One region of the Stenotrophomonas sp. GW821-FHT01H02A genome, then DNA from elsewhere that is predicted to be linked to it. Evidence: predicted binding sites of a transcription regulator. Region 1 holds the regulator's gene; the other holds the start of a gene.
What was found. Region 1 encodes HrcA, which represses chaperone genes, less so after heat shock. Its sites were predicted from a motif close to TTNGCACTCNNNNNNNNNGAGTGCNAA; they were not measured.
Positions count from the first base shown of each region.

Region 2: the regulator HrcA is predicted to act here: its motif matches at 2,537-2,563, upstream of rpoH (RNA polymerase sigma factor RpoH).

Region 1 covers NZ_JBWKWI010000003.1:81,049-88,714, forward strand. The annotation lists gene fur (ferric iron uptake transcriptional regulator) at 1-182, shown strand, start outside; gene AC07WC_RS05985 (SGNH/GDSL hydrolase family protein) at 269-1,510, opposite strand; gene AC07WC_RS05990 (LysR family transcriptional regulator) at 1,607-2,524, shown strand; gene recN (DNA repair protein RecN) at 2,587-4,248, opposite strand; gene hrcA (heat-inducible transcriptional repressor HrcA) at 4,374-5,441, shown strand; gene grpE (nucleotide exchange factor GrpE) at 5,524-6,039, shown strand; gene dnaK (molecular chaperone DnaK) at 6,215-7,666, shown strand, end outside.
Region 2 covers NZ_JBWKWI010000006.1:110,881-118,546, reverse strand. The annotation lists gene purD (phosphoribosylamine--glycine ligase) at 262-1,548, shown strand; gene rpoH (RNA polymerase sigma factor RpoH) at 1,651-2,526, opposite strand; gene AC07WC_RS11000 (TonB-dependent receptor) at 2,816-5,113, opposite strand; gene AC07WC_RS10995 (hypothetical protein) at 5,098-5,322, shown strand; gene ung (uracil-DNA glycosylase) at 5,338-6,057, opposite strand; gene AC07WC_RS10985 (response regulator) at 6,054-6,896, opposite strand; gene ftsX (permease-like cell division protein FtsX) at 6,904-7,666, opposite strand, start outside.

The DNA.
Region 1 (7,666 bases):
AGGCCGTCTACGAGCTGGACCGCGGTGGCCACCACGACCACATGGTCGATGTGGACAGCGGCAAGATCATCGAGTTCGAAAGCCACGAGATCGAGGAGCTGCAGCGCAAGATCGCGGCCGACCACGGCTACGAGCTGGAAGAGCACTCGCTGGTTCTGTACGTCCGCAAAAAGCGCCGTTGATGGCGGCGGGCCGGTCGTAATGACCGGCCTGGTCCAGGCAGGTGCCTGATCAAACCCCCGCGCCCCGGCCCGGGGGTTTTTCGTTGTCAGGGTGTCGTGAGCGGCACCTTCCCGCCCAGCAGCGCCTGCAGGTCGCCGGCATCGGCCATCGCCCGGTTGCCTGCATCGCCCGGGTGCAGGTGGTCGCCGGAATCGAACGCGGCCGCCATCCGGGCCGGGTTGGCGGGATCGCGCAGGGCCGCATCCAGGTCGATCACCGCATCGAACGGACTGTCGTGCCGCAGCCAGGCATTGAGCTGGCGCCGCAGCGCGTCTTTGTCCGGCTGGTAGTAATCCTCCAGCGCGGTGCCGGGCAGGGCGCCTTCAAACGGCGGCAGGGTCGCACCGAGGATGCGGACGCCGCGGGCGTGGGCGCGGTCCACCAAGTCCCGGTACCCGGCCTGCAACCCGGCCAGGGTCGGTGCCGCCTCGGTGCGGGCGAAGGCGGTGCCGGGCCAGCCGATGTCGTTGGTCCCCAGCAGCACGATGACACTGGCCACGCCGGGTTGATCAAGTACATCGCGCTGGAACCGGGACAGCGCGGCCTCTCCCATGCCATCGCGCAGCAGGCGGGCGCCGGAGATGCCGGCGTTGACCACGGCCACGCGCTGCGGCGCCAGGCGCGCGGCGAGGTGGTCGGTCCAGCGCTGGTCGCGGTCGAGGCTGGCGGTCGCGCCATCGGTGATCGAATCGCCGATCACCACCACGCTGCGAGCGCCGGCCGGTGCCTGCACATCGATGCCCGAGACGAACAGGCGCGCAGTGGTGGTCGCGGTGGGGGTCAGGGTCGTGGCGAGGGTCTGGTCACCGGCGGCAAACGAGGCCGTCTGCCGGCCGTCCCAATGGAACGTGCGCAACGGCGTGCGGTCCGCCAGGTAGACGCTCACCTGCACGGCCTGGAGAGAGGCGGTTGGCAGCGCCAGCGGGTCGCTCAAGCGTTCCTTGCCGGGTGCGATCACGGTCTCCGCGCGTCCTTCGAAGGAGAGAGCCAGTGGCCGCTGGCCCGGCCCGGCGGCAACGCTGGCCGCGCTGATCCGCAGCGGTTGCTCGCCATGGGTATTGCTCAGGCGCACCCGCAGTTGGCTGCCGCCGAGGCTGAGGCGCGCGGTCTGGCGGAAGGTCTGGGCCTCCAGGTGCGCCGGGATCAGCGTGGGGAACAGGAAGTCGGCATCCCAGACCGGCTGCGGGCTGGCCTGCCAGCTGGCCACCCAGGTGGGCGCAGGGGCGGCAATCGCGGGGCCGGCAGTGGCCAGCAGGGCGGTGGCGGTGAGGCGGGCGAGGGCATTCATCGGGCGATCCGTGGGAGAGGGAGCGCCATGGTGATCTTCACTGCACCTGTGAACTAGACTGCCTGTGGACAATCATCTGTGAACTGGATTCATCCCATGGCAGGCACCGACATCAACCGTTCCGGCGAACTGGAAGTGTTCGTCCGGGTCATCGAAACCGGCGGGTTCTCGGCCGCCGCGCGTTCGCTGGATCTGAGCCCCTCGGCGGTCAGCAAGCTGGTCTCGCGGCTGGAGCAGCGGCTGGGCACGCGCCTGCTGCAGCGTTCGACCCGCCAGCTGCAGTTGACCCAGGAAGGCTGCGCCTTCTATGAGCGTGGGCTGCGGGTGCTGGCCGACCTGGACGAGGCCGAACGCTGCGCCAGCGCCCATGCCGCACCGCGTGGGCGGCTGCGGGTGAACGCCAACGTGCCGTTCGGCCAGCACTTCCTGCTGCCGCTGCTGCCGGACTTCCTCGCCCGGCATCCGCAGGTCGGCGTGGACCTGGTGCTGACCGACGAGGTGATCGATCTGCTCGAACAGCGCACCGATATAGCGGTGCGGGCCGGGCCGCTGAAAAGCTCCAGCCTGGTTGCGCGGCGGCTGGGCGCGACCCGGATGATGATCGTGGCGGCGCCGGGCTATGTCGCCCGCCACGGTCTGCCCCAGGACGTCGACGCGCTGTTGGCGCACAACCGGCTCGATATCGGGCATCCGCGCACGCAGGCCGGCTGGCCGCTGGAGATCGACGGCGAACGGCAGGTCGTCCCCACCCAGGGCAACGCCCGCGCCAGCGACGGCGAGGCGCTGCGCCGGCTGGTCCTCGGTGGCGTGGGCATGGCCCGGCTGGCGGCCTTCCAGGTGCAGGCCGATGTGGCGGCCGGGCGCCTGCTGCCGGTGCTGGAGTCGGCCAATCCCGGCGATCTGGAGGAGGTGCATGCGGTGTTCCAGGGGCAGGGTGGCTACCTGCCGCTGCGGGTGCGCGCGCTGCTCGATTTCCTGGTGGAGCGGGTGGACCTGGCCAGGCCGCTCGGGTGACGCGCAGGTGGCCGGCATCCCGAAGCACCGGCCAGCGGCCGGCACTACCGGGTCGTGACGAATTACACCTGCAGCAGCTTGCGCGCTGCGGCGCGGGCTTCCTTGCTGACTTCCACGCCGCCCAGCATCCGCGCGAGTTCTTCTTCGCGGGCCTTGGTATCGAGCTTTTCGACCGCGCTCTGTGTCATGCCGTCCACCGGCGCCTTGCTGACCCGGTAATGGGCGTGGCCCTTGGAGGCGACCTGCGGCAGATGGGTCACGCACAACACCTGGCGCTTCTCGCCGAGGGCGCGCAGCTTCTGCCCGACGATGTCGGCCACGGCACCGCCGATACCCGAATCCACTTCGTCGAAGACCATGGTCGGCACGGCATCCAGGCCCAGCGCAGCCACTTCGATCGCCAGCGAGATGCGTGACAGCTCACCGCCCGAGGCCACCTTGCGCAGGGCGCGCGGCGGCTGGCCGGCATTGGCGGCGACCAGGAATTCGACCCGCTCGGCCCCGTTCGGGTCCGGCTTGGCCACGCTCTGTGGCTCGATGTCGATCAGGAACTGACCGCCGCCCATGCCCAGCTCGCCGATCAGGGTGGTGGTGGTGTCCGACAGGGCCTTGGCAGCCTTCCGGCGGCTGGCGCTGAGCACCTCGGCCACGGTCTTCCACTGGCCGGCGGCGCGGTCGATCTCGCCCGCCAGCGTCTGCAGGCGCTCGTCGGCACCGCGCAGCTGCTCGACTTCGGCCTCCATCGCATCGCGATGCTCGCCGAGCGCTTCCATCGGCACGCGGTGCTTGCGGGCGAGGTCGTGCAGGCGGCCCAGGCGGCGCTCGATATCCTCGAACTGCTCCGGGTCGGCGTCCAGGTCGTCATGCACGCGGTCGAGCAGGGACAACGCTTCGTCCAGCTGGATGGCAGCGCTGTCGAGCAGGGCATCGACCTCCCCGAGGCGGCTGTCGTGTTCGGCCACGCGGGCCAGGTCATGCCGGGTCTGCTGCAGCAGCTGCAGCACCGAGACCTCGTCGTCGCCGTTGAGGCGGCTGGCGGCCACGTCACACGCGCCGATCAGCGCGCTGGCATGGGCCTGGCGGCGATGGCTGCTGCCCAGGGTGGCGATCGAGGCCGGGTCCAGGTCTTCGCGCTTGAGCTCGCCGAGCTGGTGCTCCAGATAGCCGATCCGGTCGCTGACATCGCCCTGGCGCGACAGTGCCTCGGCCTCATCGACCAGCGCCTGCCACCGCGCCGCGGTCTGGCGGACCTGGGCGCGCTCGGCGTCGTTGCGGGCGAAGGCGTCCAGTAGCGACAACTGCGACGGCCGCGAGAGCAGCGCCTGCTGTTCGTGCTGGCCGTGGATCTCGACCAGCATGCCGGCCAGCTCGCTCAGCTGGGTCAGCGTCACCGGGCGGCCGTTGATGAAGGCGCGCGAACCGCCGTCGGCGCGGATCACCCGTCGCAGTTGGCACTGTTCTTCGTCGTCCAGCTCGTTGTCGCGCAGCCACTGGCGCGCCGGGGCGTCGGCCAGTGGCGCGAATTCGGCCGAGAGCTCGGCGCGCGCGGCCCCGTGGCGGACCACGCCGCTGTCGGCACGCAGCCCGGACAGAAAGCCCAGCGCGTCCACCATCAGCGACTTGCCCGCGCCGGTTTCACCCGAGACCACGGTCATGCCGGCGCCGAATTCCAGCTCGGTGGCGCGGACGACCGCGAAATCCTTGATCGATAGATGTCTAAGCATGGTCTACGTTGTACACGAGGGGCGTCTCCAAGCCGCGCAAGCTAGCATGGGCAGGGGGCGTCTCCAATGACTTGCCATCGCCCCGTGCAGCCATTATCTAAGTGGGCGTCTCACAGGCTGATTCCATGCATCCTTCCGCGTCCCATCTCGCCCCGCGTGCCCGCCATCTGCTGCGGACGCTGATCGCGCGCCACATCCAGGATGGCGAGCCGGTCGGCTCGCAGACCCTTGCCCGGCATGCCGGCCTGGATGTCAGCCCGGCCACGATCCGCAACATCCTGGGCGACCTGGAAGACCTGGGCCTGCTCAGCTCGCCACACACGTCCGCCGGACGGGTGCCGACCGCGCATGGCTACCGGGTGTTCGTGGACAGCCTGGTCAAGATGCAGCCACCGGGCGAGGGCGAACTCAGCCGCCTGCGTACCGAGCTGGCCACCGGGACCGGCACCCAAGCCCTGCTCGGCAGTGCCTCGGAGCTGCTCTCGGCGATGAGCCATTTCGTGGGCGTGGTCAGCGCCCCGCGCCGGGAGCAGTTCGCGTTCCGGCATATTGATTTCGTGGCGCTGGACGCGCGCCGGGTGCTGGCGATCCTGGTGTTCGCCGACAATGAAGTGCAGAACCGGGTGATCGAGCCGCGCCGCAGCTTCGATCCGGGTGAGCTGGAGCAGGTCGCCAACTACCTCAATGCCAACTGCGCCGGGCGGCCGCTGGCCGAGATCCGCGCCCGGCTGCTGCTGGAGCTGCGCGATGCGCAGTCGGAGATGGAGCAGTTGCTGGCGCACAGCATCGAGCTGGCCGAGCAGGCCATGGTGCCGCCGGCCGACGACATGGTGCTGGCCGGGCAGACCCGGCTGATGGGCGTGCAGGACCTGTCCGACCTGGAGCGGCTGCGCGAGCTGTTCGATGTGTTCGCCAGCAAGCGCGAGATCCTGCAGCTGCTCGAACGCACCATCCAGGCCCCGGGGGTGCGCATCTTCATCGGCGAGGAGACCGGGGTGATGCCGCTGGAAAGCGTCTCGCTGGTCACCGCCCCGTATTCGGCCGACGGCCAGGTGCTGGGCGTGCTGGGGGTGATCGGCCCGAAGCGGATGGCCTACGACCGGATGATTCCGCTGGTGGAAGCCACCGCCCAGGTGCTCGGGGCCGCGCTGGGCTCGCCCGGTGGCGGCGGATTGTCCCGCGATCGCGCATAAAGCAGCCCTGGACTCTTGAATCCCGGAGCCGCGCCCACATAGGGGTGGGTGGAGGCGGAGAGTCACCGCCAAGGATCCGGAAATGAACCAAGATCAGTCAGATATCGCATCCCAGAATCCCGCCGGCGAGCCGGCCGCTGAGCCGTCCCTGCAGCAGCAGCTGGACAGCCTGCACAACGAGCTGGCCCTGCTGCGTTCGGAGTCGCTGCGCGAGCGCGCAGACCTGGACAACCAGCGCAAGCGCGTGGCCCGCGACGTGGAACAGGCGCGCCGCTTCGCCAATGAAAAGCTGCTTGGCGAGCTGCTGCCGGTGTTCGACAGCCTCGATGCCGGCCTCAATGCCGCCGGCAGTGAGCCGAGTCCGCTGCGTGAAGGTCTCGAACTGACCTACAAGCAGCTGCTCAAGGTCGCCGCCGACAACGGCCTGACCCTGCTCGACCCGACCGGCCAGACCTTCAACCCGGACCACCACCAGGCCATCAGCCAGGTCGACGCGCCCGGCGCGGCGCCCGGCAGCGTGGTCCAGGTGTTCCAGAAGGGCTACCTGCTCAACGACCGCCTGCTGCGTCCGGCGCTGGTCGTGGTGGCCCGCGACTGATCCGCGGGCCGGTGAGCCGGGCGTGCCCCGGCTGCTCGACCGGACGCTGAACGCGTTGGGTCGCCATCGAACACTGTGTTTGATGGACGGCTTGAAAGTGTCCGCAGCGTCCCACACATCCCATTCATAACCCGGCAACTGCCGGATGTACCCAGAACTTTCAGGAGTCTCCCTCATGGGCAAGATCATTGGTATCGACCTCGGCACCACCAACTCGTGTGTGGCGATCATGGACGGCGGCAAGGCCCGCGTCATCGAGAATGCGGAAGGCGATCGCACCACGCCCTCCATCGTCGCCTACACCAAGGACGGCGAAGTCCTGGTCGGCGCCTCGGCCAAGCGCCAGGCCGTGACCAACCCCAAGAACACCTTCTACGCCGTCAAGCGCCTGATCGGCCGCAAGTTCACCGACGCTGAAGTCCAGAAGGACATCGCGCACGTGCCCTACGGCATCCTGGCCCATGACAACGGCGACGCCTGGGTGCAGACCAGCGACGGCAAGAAGATGGCCCCGCAGGAAATCTCCGCCCGCGTGCTGGAGAAGATGAAGAAGACCGCCGAAGCGTTCTTGGGTGAGACCGTCACCGAGGCCGTGATCACCGTGCCGGCCTACTTCAACGACAGCCAGCGCCAGGCGACCAAGGACGCCGGCCGCATCGCCGGCCTGGAAGTCAAGCGCATCATCAACGAGCCGACCGCCGCTGCCCTGGCCTATGGCCTGGACAAGGGTGACGGCCGTGACCGCAAGATCGTTGTGTACGATCTGGGCGGCGGCACCTTCGACGTCTCGATCATCGAGATCGCCAACGTGGACGGTGAGAAGCAGTTCGAAGTGCTGGCCACCAACGGTGACACCTTCCTGGGCGGCGAAGATTTCGACAACCGCGTCATCGAGTACCTCGTCGACGAGTTCAACAAGGACCAGGGCATCGACCTGCGCAAGGATCCGCTTGCCCTGCAGCGCCTGAAGGACGCCGCCGAGCGCGCCAAGATCGAGCTGTCCACCAGCCAGCAGACCGAAGTGAACCTGCCGTACGTCACCGCTGACGCGTCGGGCCCGAAGCACCTGAACATCAAGCTGACCCGCGCCAAGCTGGAAGCGCTGGTGGAAGACCTGATCAAGAAGTCGATCGAGCCGTGCCGCATCGCGCTGAACGATGCCGGCCTGCGTTCGAGCGACATCGGCGAAGTGATCCTGGTCGGCGGCCAGACCCGCATGCCGAAGGTGCAGCAGGCCGTGACCGAGTTCTTCGGCAAGGAACCGCGCAAGGACGTCAACCCGGACGAAGCCGTGGCACTGGGTGCGGCGATCCAGGGCGGCGTGCTGGGCGGCGACGTCAAGGACGTGCTGCTGCTGGACGTGACTCCGCTGTCGCTGGGCATCGAGACCCTGGGTGGCGTGTTCACCAAGATCATCGAGAAGAACACCACCATCCCGACCAAGGCCTCGCAGGTGTTCTCCACCGCCGAGGACAACCAGTCGGCCGTGACCGTGCACGTGCTGCAGGGTGAGCGCGAGCAGGCCCGCTTCAACAAGTCGCTGGCCAAGTTCGACCTCTCCGGCATCGAGCCGTCGCCGCGCGGCCTGCCGCAGGTGGAAGTGTCCTTCGACATCGACGCCAACGGC
Region 2 (7,666 bases), on a different contig from region 1:
CACTGCAGTGCAACCGCCTTGCAGCGGTGGTGATCGCCACCGCTGCAGGGGTGCTGGGCTGCACGCCCGCAGCGATGTCTGCGGCTTCCGCATCGAACACGACTTGTTCGGCCAGGGCTGTTCGCTGATCACGCAGACGCGGGTCCTGCCCGGCCCGAACGGGCTGGCGGGGACCGGCGGCCACCGCAACCGACCGCCCGAATGCGCCCGCCGCCCGCACCGCGTAAAATCATGTTCCTGCCCTCTTACGCGAGAACTGCATTGAAGATCCTGGTCATCGGCGCTGGCGGCCGCGAACACGCCCTGGCCTGGAAGCTGGCCCAGTCCGTGAAGGTCCGCGAGGTCATCGTCGCCCCCGGCAATGCAGGCACCGCGACCGAGCCCAAGTGCCGCAACGTGGACGTCAAGGTCACCGACCTGGACGGCCTGCTGGCACTGGTCGGCACCGAAGGCATCGGCCTGACCGTGGTCGGCCCGGAAGTGCCGCTGGTGGCCGGTGTGGTCGATCGCTTCCGCGGCGCCGGTCACCGCATCTTCGGGCCCACCGCCGCCGCCGCGCAGCTGGAAGGCAGCAAGGCGTATGCGAAGGACTTCCTGGCCCGCCACAAGATCCCGACCGCGTTCTACGCGGTGCATACCGAGATCGAGCCGGCGCTGGCCTACCTGCGCGAGAAGGGTGCCCCGATCGTGGTCAAGGCCGATGGCCTGGCCGCCGGCAAGGGCGTGATCGTGGCGATGACCCTCACCGAAGCCGAGGACGCGGTGCGTGACATGCTCTCCGGCAATGCCTTCGGCGATGCCGGCGCACGCGTGGTGATCGAAGAATTCCTGGACGGCGAAGAAGCCAGCTTCATCTCGATGGTGGACGGCAGGACCGCGCTGCCGATGGCGACCTCGCAGGACCACAAGCGCGTTGGCGATGGCGACACCGGCCCGAACACCGGCGGCATGGGCGCGTACTCCCCGGCCCCGGTGGTGACCGGTGAAGTACATGCGCGCGTGATGCGCGAGGTGGTCAACCCGACCGTGCAGGGCATGCTGGCCGACGGCATTCCGTTCACCGGCTTCCTCTATGCCGGCCTGATGATCGATGCCAGCGGCGCGCCGAAGGTGATCGAATTCAACGTGCGCTTTGGCGATCCGGAAACCCAGCCGGTGATGCTGCGCCTGCAGTCGGATCTGGTGGATCTGGTCGAAGCGGCGATCGACGAGCGCCTGGATACCGTGGAGGCGCAGTGGGACCCGCGCCCGTCGCTGGGCGTGGTGATGGCGGCCTCGCCGTATCCGGAGACCCCGATCACCGGTGACGTGATCCACGGCCTGGACGCCGTCGCCGCGACGGCCAAGGTGTTCCATGCCGGCACCACGCTGGACGCGCAGGGCCAGGTGCTCAGCGCCGGCGGCCGTGTGCTGTGCGTGGCTGCACTGGGCGGCACGGTGGGCGAGGCACAGCGCAACGCCTACGCCGGCGTCGGTGCCATCCACTGGGCCCATGAGTTCCACCGCGGTGATATCGGCTGGCGGGCGATCGCGCGCGAGCAGGGCTGAGCGTCGAACCGGCCCCCATCAAAGCGCTGCTCTGAGCGCCAGAAAGCAGAAAGGCCCGGCATCAAGCCGGGCCTTTTCTGCGTGACCACGCCCGTTACTGCATCACGCAGTAAACAGCGCCTTCATCTTCTTCAGCGCGTTCGCCTCGACCTGGCGGATGCGTTCGGCCGACACGCCGTACTCATCGGCCAGCTCCTGCAGCGTCACCTTGCTGTCCGCGTCCAGCCAGCGACGGCGGATGATGTCGCGCGAACGCGCATCCAGCTCGGCCATGCCTTCGCGCAGCAACTGCAGCTGATTGTCTTCGCTGTCCATCCGCTCGTACGCCATCGAAGGATCTTCTTCGTTGGCGCGCAGGTAGGCAGCCGGCGACGGTGGCGCATGATCGTCATCGTCATCGCTGGAGAGATCGAAACCGATATCGCGACCCGACAGGCGCGACTCCATCTCGAGCACTTCGCGTTCGGACACGTTCAAGTCCTTGGCCACCGCGCTGACTTCGGCCGCGTTCATCCAGCCCAGGCGGGTCTTGGACTTGCGCAGGTTGAAGAACAGCTTGCGCTGCGCCTTGGTCGTGGCGACCTTGACGATGCGCCAGTTCTTGAGGATGAACTCGTGCATTTCCGCACGGATCCAATGCACCGCGAACGACACCAGGCGAACGCCCATGTCCGGGTCGAAGCGCTTCACCGCCTTCATCAGGCCGATGTTGCCTTCCTGGATCAGGTCACCCAGCGCCAGGCCGTAGCCGTTGTAGCCACGGGCGACGTGCACCACGAAGCGCAGGTGGGAATGGACCAGCTCGCGCGCGGCGTCCAGATCCAGCTCGTCGCGGAAGCGGCGGGCCAGATCCTGCTCGTCATCGACCGACAGCACCGGGATCTGGTGCACGGCACCGATGTAGGCGTCCAGCGAACCGAGCGCACTGGGAATCGGGAGATTGTTTGCCACAAGGGCAGTAGAGGTGTTCTGGCTCATAGCACTCATCTTAGCAGTCCCGGAATTGGACTGCTAAAGGGGAAAGAAGTTCCAGCGTTCTGCTGATGGGACGCTGGTACAGATTGCCCATCTACCGTACCGCGAAATGATGACAGTGGCGAGAGGCGGGAAATGAGGCGCCTAATCCAATTAAATCAATGGGATAGAGGGATGAATCAGGCGATGGCGCGTGTTTTCTGGCTGAACGGGGCGGCGCGAAGCGCCCATTCAGCCCGGAAAGGTTGTCGGCAGTTCAGCCAGGCATGGTCTGGCTCTACCCCACCGAAGCCTAGTAATACCCCGCCATGTTCAGGAAGAACCCTTTCTGGTCGTACTTCAGCTCGGTCATGTCATCGCTGAACTCGGTGAAGTTGTAGCCGACCCCGACCTTGAAGTTCTCCCCGACCCGGCGGTCCACGCCTACCAGCCAGCCCTTGCGCACGCCCCCTTCGCGCACCTTCAACCAGCGGTGCTCGGCCAGGCCTTCCCACTGGGCGAACAGGCGATAGCGCAGCTGCAGCGCGGCGAAGTCGGCACGGCTGTCCAGCCACGCGCCCTCACCCCGGCCCGTACGGTAGTCGCCCCAGCGCGAGGCCAACTTGCCGGCTGCTTCCCAGCGCGCGCCCAGCTGGCGGATGCCTTCAAGCGAGAGGATCTGCGAACGTTGGTCATACAGGTTGCCGCCCTCCTGCCCGAGCGAGGCGACATCGTAGAGATAGGTGAACTTGCCGAAGCCGGCCCAGCGGGTGTTGTCGTGCGGGCGCCAGGCGAAGCCCATGTTGGTCTCCACCAGTTTGGCGTCGGCCAGGCGGTCGATGCGGTCTTCCGTATCGGCATAGTTGGCGCGCAACGCGAAGCGCCAGTCTTCGTTGAGCTTGTACAGCAGGCGGTTGGTGGTCACCCACTGCTCGCGCTGCTCGGCGCCGCTGTCGCGGCGGTACTCCAGCTTGCTGTTCCACTGCGCCACCGCATCGGTGCGCCCGCCGCTCACGCTGTAGGCACGGCGGTCGACACGGCCCACGGTGGACTCCAGCTCACCGTCCATGATCGTGAAGCCCAGGTTCCAGCCCTGTGCGGGATAGAAATCCATGCCGAAGGTATGCACGATGCCGGCGCTGTCCTGGCGACGGTCCTTCAGATACTGGCTCTCGTTGTAGACGTTGACCTGGTTGCTCAGCCGCCAGCGCTGGCCCAGCGTCCACCCGCTCTGCAGCCCGGTATCGAACAACGGATCGGTGCCGGTGCGGTCGGTGCTGTAGCTGTAACTGCCGTACAGACTGTGGTCCGGTGCCATGCGGTACTCGCCATCGACCTTGGCGCCGTGGCCGCGGCTGCCACCGCTGACTTCCGCACCGACACTGCTGCGGTCGCCGAACAGATACCGCGCACCGAGGGTGAGCAGGTCGTTCTTCTCGTACGCGCCGCCATCGTCATCCAGGGTCACCTGCCCGGTGCCGTACAGCTCCCACGAGGACCCGAAGCGCTGGCGATAGCCGATCGCGGCCAGCAGTGCGTCCACGCTCTGCAGTTCCTGTTCTTCGCGCACGCGGCGGAGTTCGCCGGTCAGCTGGCCGTCGTTGCCCAGCCGCCACTCGGCGGTCAGCTGGCTCTGCTCCAACGCCAGGTCGCCCTGCTCGGTGCGGGTGTGGCGGCCGTACAGACTGAAATCATCGGTGAGATAGCCCAGGAACTCGGCACCGTATTCCTGCATCGGCAGGCCGGTGTCCTGGCGCGCGACCGAGAAGCCGGCATCCACATCGCGCCACCATGCACCCAGGCTCCAGTCCTGCGTGGTCCAGCCCAGCTCGCGCAGGTTGGCCCGCGCTTCCACCGCGCTGGCGGTGCCCGAGCGCCGGCCTTCGTAGGGGTTGCGGCGGATGAAGCTCAGGCCGCCGTTGTCCGAATAGAACACCGGGGCGGCGGTCGCATCGGTACGGGTCTGTTCCATCTTCAGGTAGGTGCCGCGCCCGGCCTGCAGGGTGAGATCGGCGCCTTTCAGACTGTAGTTCTCGCCGCTGCGGTTCTCGTCGATCCAGGTACCGCCGATCGCCACGTGGTCGCCGATCCACTGCCGGCCACGCGCACCGTAGGTCACGTCATCGCTGCTGAAGCCGAGCGGCACGTATTCGTAGTCCACCAGCAGCAGCTGGTCGTAGCCATCGAGCGGCATGTCGCGGGTGATGCTGCGCACGTTCTCGCGGGTCAGCTGCGCCAGCGGCCGGGTCAGGATCAGCCGGCCCTGCAGATTGTCGATCTCGTAGTCCACGCCCTCCTGCAGGGTGGCGCGCGTTTCGGTGCGGCCGGTGGTGCGATCGCGCACTTCCAGCACGACCTGCTCCGAGCCGGGCAGCACATCGGTGTGGCGCAGGTAGTACAGGCTGCCGCCGGTGCCGAGGAATTCACTGTGGCCCGGCGCGGACTGCGCCTCCGAGCCGAATACCTTCACCTGCGAGCGCGCCTCACCCAGCGGCGTGGCCTCCAGCGAGCGCCAGTTCACTGCACCGCCGTACAGCGAACGGACGTACTGGCCGTACTCGGTGCCGGTGATGCCGGGGCGGGACCCATCCGAGTGTGTCGCACCTGGCACATATCGCGGTCAGTACACGGGTGCGCTTCGAGTGGCTGGCGACCGGGCGCGGCACGTGCAAGGCCAGCGGCGAAGAACTGACGGTGGCCGCGCCCGCGCAGGACTACGTGCGCGACGATCTGGAAGGCAACATCCTGTCACTGCTGCGGCGCCTGCCACCGCGCAAACGGCAGGTCGCGCAATCCATCATCGAGATGCTGGCCGTGTAGCCCACGGCCGGGTGACTACGCCTGCAGCTCCAGCGCGGCACGCGGTGGCAGCGACCAGTCGATGCGCTCGTGGCCACGACGTTGCAGGTACTCGTTGGTCATCGAGAAATGCCGGCAGCCGAGGAAGCCGCGATGCGCCGACAGCGGCGAAGGATGCGGCGCCTTGAGCACGCGGTGCCGGCCGGTATCGATGACCTTGCCTTTCTGTTGGGCGTAGCTGCCCCACAACAGGAACACCAGGCCTTCGCGCTCGCGGTTCAGCGTGTCCACCACATGGTCGGTGAAACCCTCCCAGCCGCGCCGCTGATGAGAGCCCGCGTTGCCGGCTTCCACGGTCAGCACGGCGTTGAGCAGCAGCACCCCGCGGTGTGCCCACGGCAACAGGCAGCCATGGTCCGGGCGCGGGATGCCCAGATCGGCCTCGATCTCTTTGTAGATGTTGAGCAGCGACGGCGGCACCGGCACGCCCGGCATCACCGAGAAACTCAGGCCATGCGCCTGGCCATGCCCGTGATACGGATCCTGGCCGAGGATGACCACCTTGACCTGGTCGAACGGCGTGGCATCGAAGGCGGCGAAGATCTGCGGGCCCGGTGGAAACACCTGGGCACCTGCGGCCTTGCGCTGGCGCAGGAAGGCCGACAGCTCCCGCATCTCCGGGCGCAGCAGGTAATCACCGATACGCGTCTTCCAGCTCGGTTCGAGCTGGATGCTGGGTACTACATCATCATTCATCGCACTGCAGGCTTGTCGTTGAGGCGGGACAGACGCAGCTGGAACAGCACCTTGGTGATGAGCAGCCGCTCTTCGATCGGTTTCTGCACCAGATCGTTGGCACCGGCCTGGAGCAGGCCGGATTGATTGTGCGGGTTGCCGTCGCCAGTCATCACCAGCACCGGCAGGCGGCGTTTGCCGTAGCCGAAATCCACGCGCACGCGCTGCACCACGTCGCGGCCACTGAGCTCGCCCTTGAGCGTGACGTCGGTCAGCACCAGGTCGATGCGATGGCTGCTGCGGCCGAGCGACTCGGCGGTGAGCAGTGCGAACGCATCTTCGGCGGTCAACACGTGCAGCACGTTCAGGCCCTGCCGCTCGAGCATGCGCTTGGTCGCTTCGGCGACGACGCGGCTGTCTTCGACGTACAGGATGGTCGCGCCGGGAATCGTCTCCGGCTGCACGTAGCCGCGGATGAAGGTGGCCAGCGCCTCATGGCCGAGCGCCTTGTCGAAATAATCGGTGACGTACTCGGTGAAGCGGCGCTGCTCCAGATGCTGCTGGGCATCGCCGGAGACCACGATCACCGGCACGTAGGCCTGGCCGGCCGCGTCGCGCACGATGCGCGCCAGATCGAGCCCGTCGCCATCGCTCAGCGTGAGCGACGTGGTGACCAGACTGACCGGGCCAGCATCCAGCGCCGCCCGTGCCTCGGCGATGCTCGCGCAGCCCACCACCTCCACCGCCGGCAGTTCGCGTTGCAGCACATCGGCGATCAACTTGCGAACCAGCTTGGAGCCGTCGACGACCATCACGCGCGGTGCGTCGTCGACGAGGTGCTTGAGGGCTTGCGGGCGCATGCGGGGCTCAGGTTTCGGTGGGACGGGTCTGGCGCAGGAAATGCCCCGTCACCAGCCAGGCGCCCAGCCAGCCCAGCACCACGGTGCCGAGCAGCACGAACGAAGAATGCAGCAGGTCCAGCCCATGCAGCACGAACGGGCTGCCGTAACTCTGCGAGAGCGCGGCCAGCGGCGGGCGCAGCGCCAGCCCGGCGGCACCGATCAGGGCCAGTGCGACCGCACCGGCGCCCAGGCCGTACCACGCGCCCAGATACAGGAACGGGCGCCGGATGAAGCCGTCACTGGCGCCGAGCAGCTGCAGTACGCCGATCTCATCGCGGCGGGCCTGGATGTCCAGTCGCACCGTGTTGCCGACCACCAGCGCGGCACCGAGGCCGAGCAGCACCGACAGTACCTGCACCAGGCGCGTGCCGAAGCCCAGCCAGCCATCCAGCCGCTTGCGCCACAGCGCATCGTGCTGGACCAGATCGGCCTGCGGCAGGCCTTCCAGCGACTGCGCCAGGCGCGCGTCATCGGCACCCTCGCCCGGGGTCACGATCAGCAGAGTCGGCAGCGGGTTGTCATGCAGTGCATCGATGGCTTCGCCCAGCCCGGCGCTCTCGCGCAGCTCGGCCAGGCCCTGCTCGGGGGTCTGCACGGTGACTTTGGCCACATCGGCACGACCGCGCAGGGTCTCGGCGACCTGGCCGGCCGCATCGGCCCCGGCGTCGGTCTTGAGGAACAGGTTGATGTCGCGCGACTGCTGCACGCTGCCGGCGAAATGCTTGAGG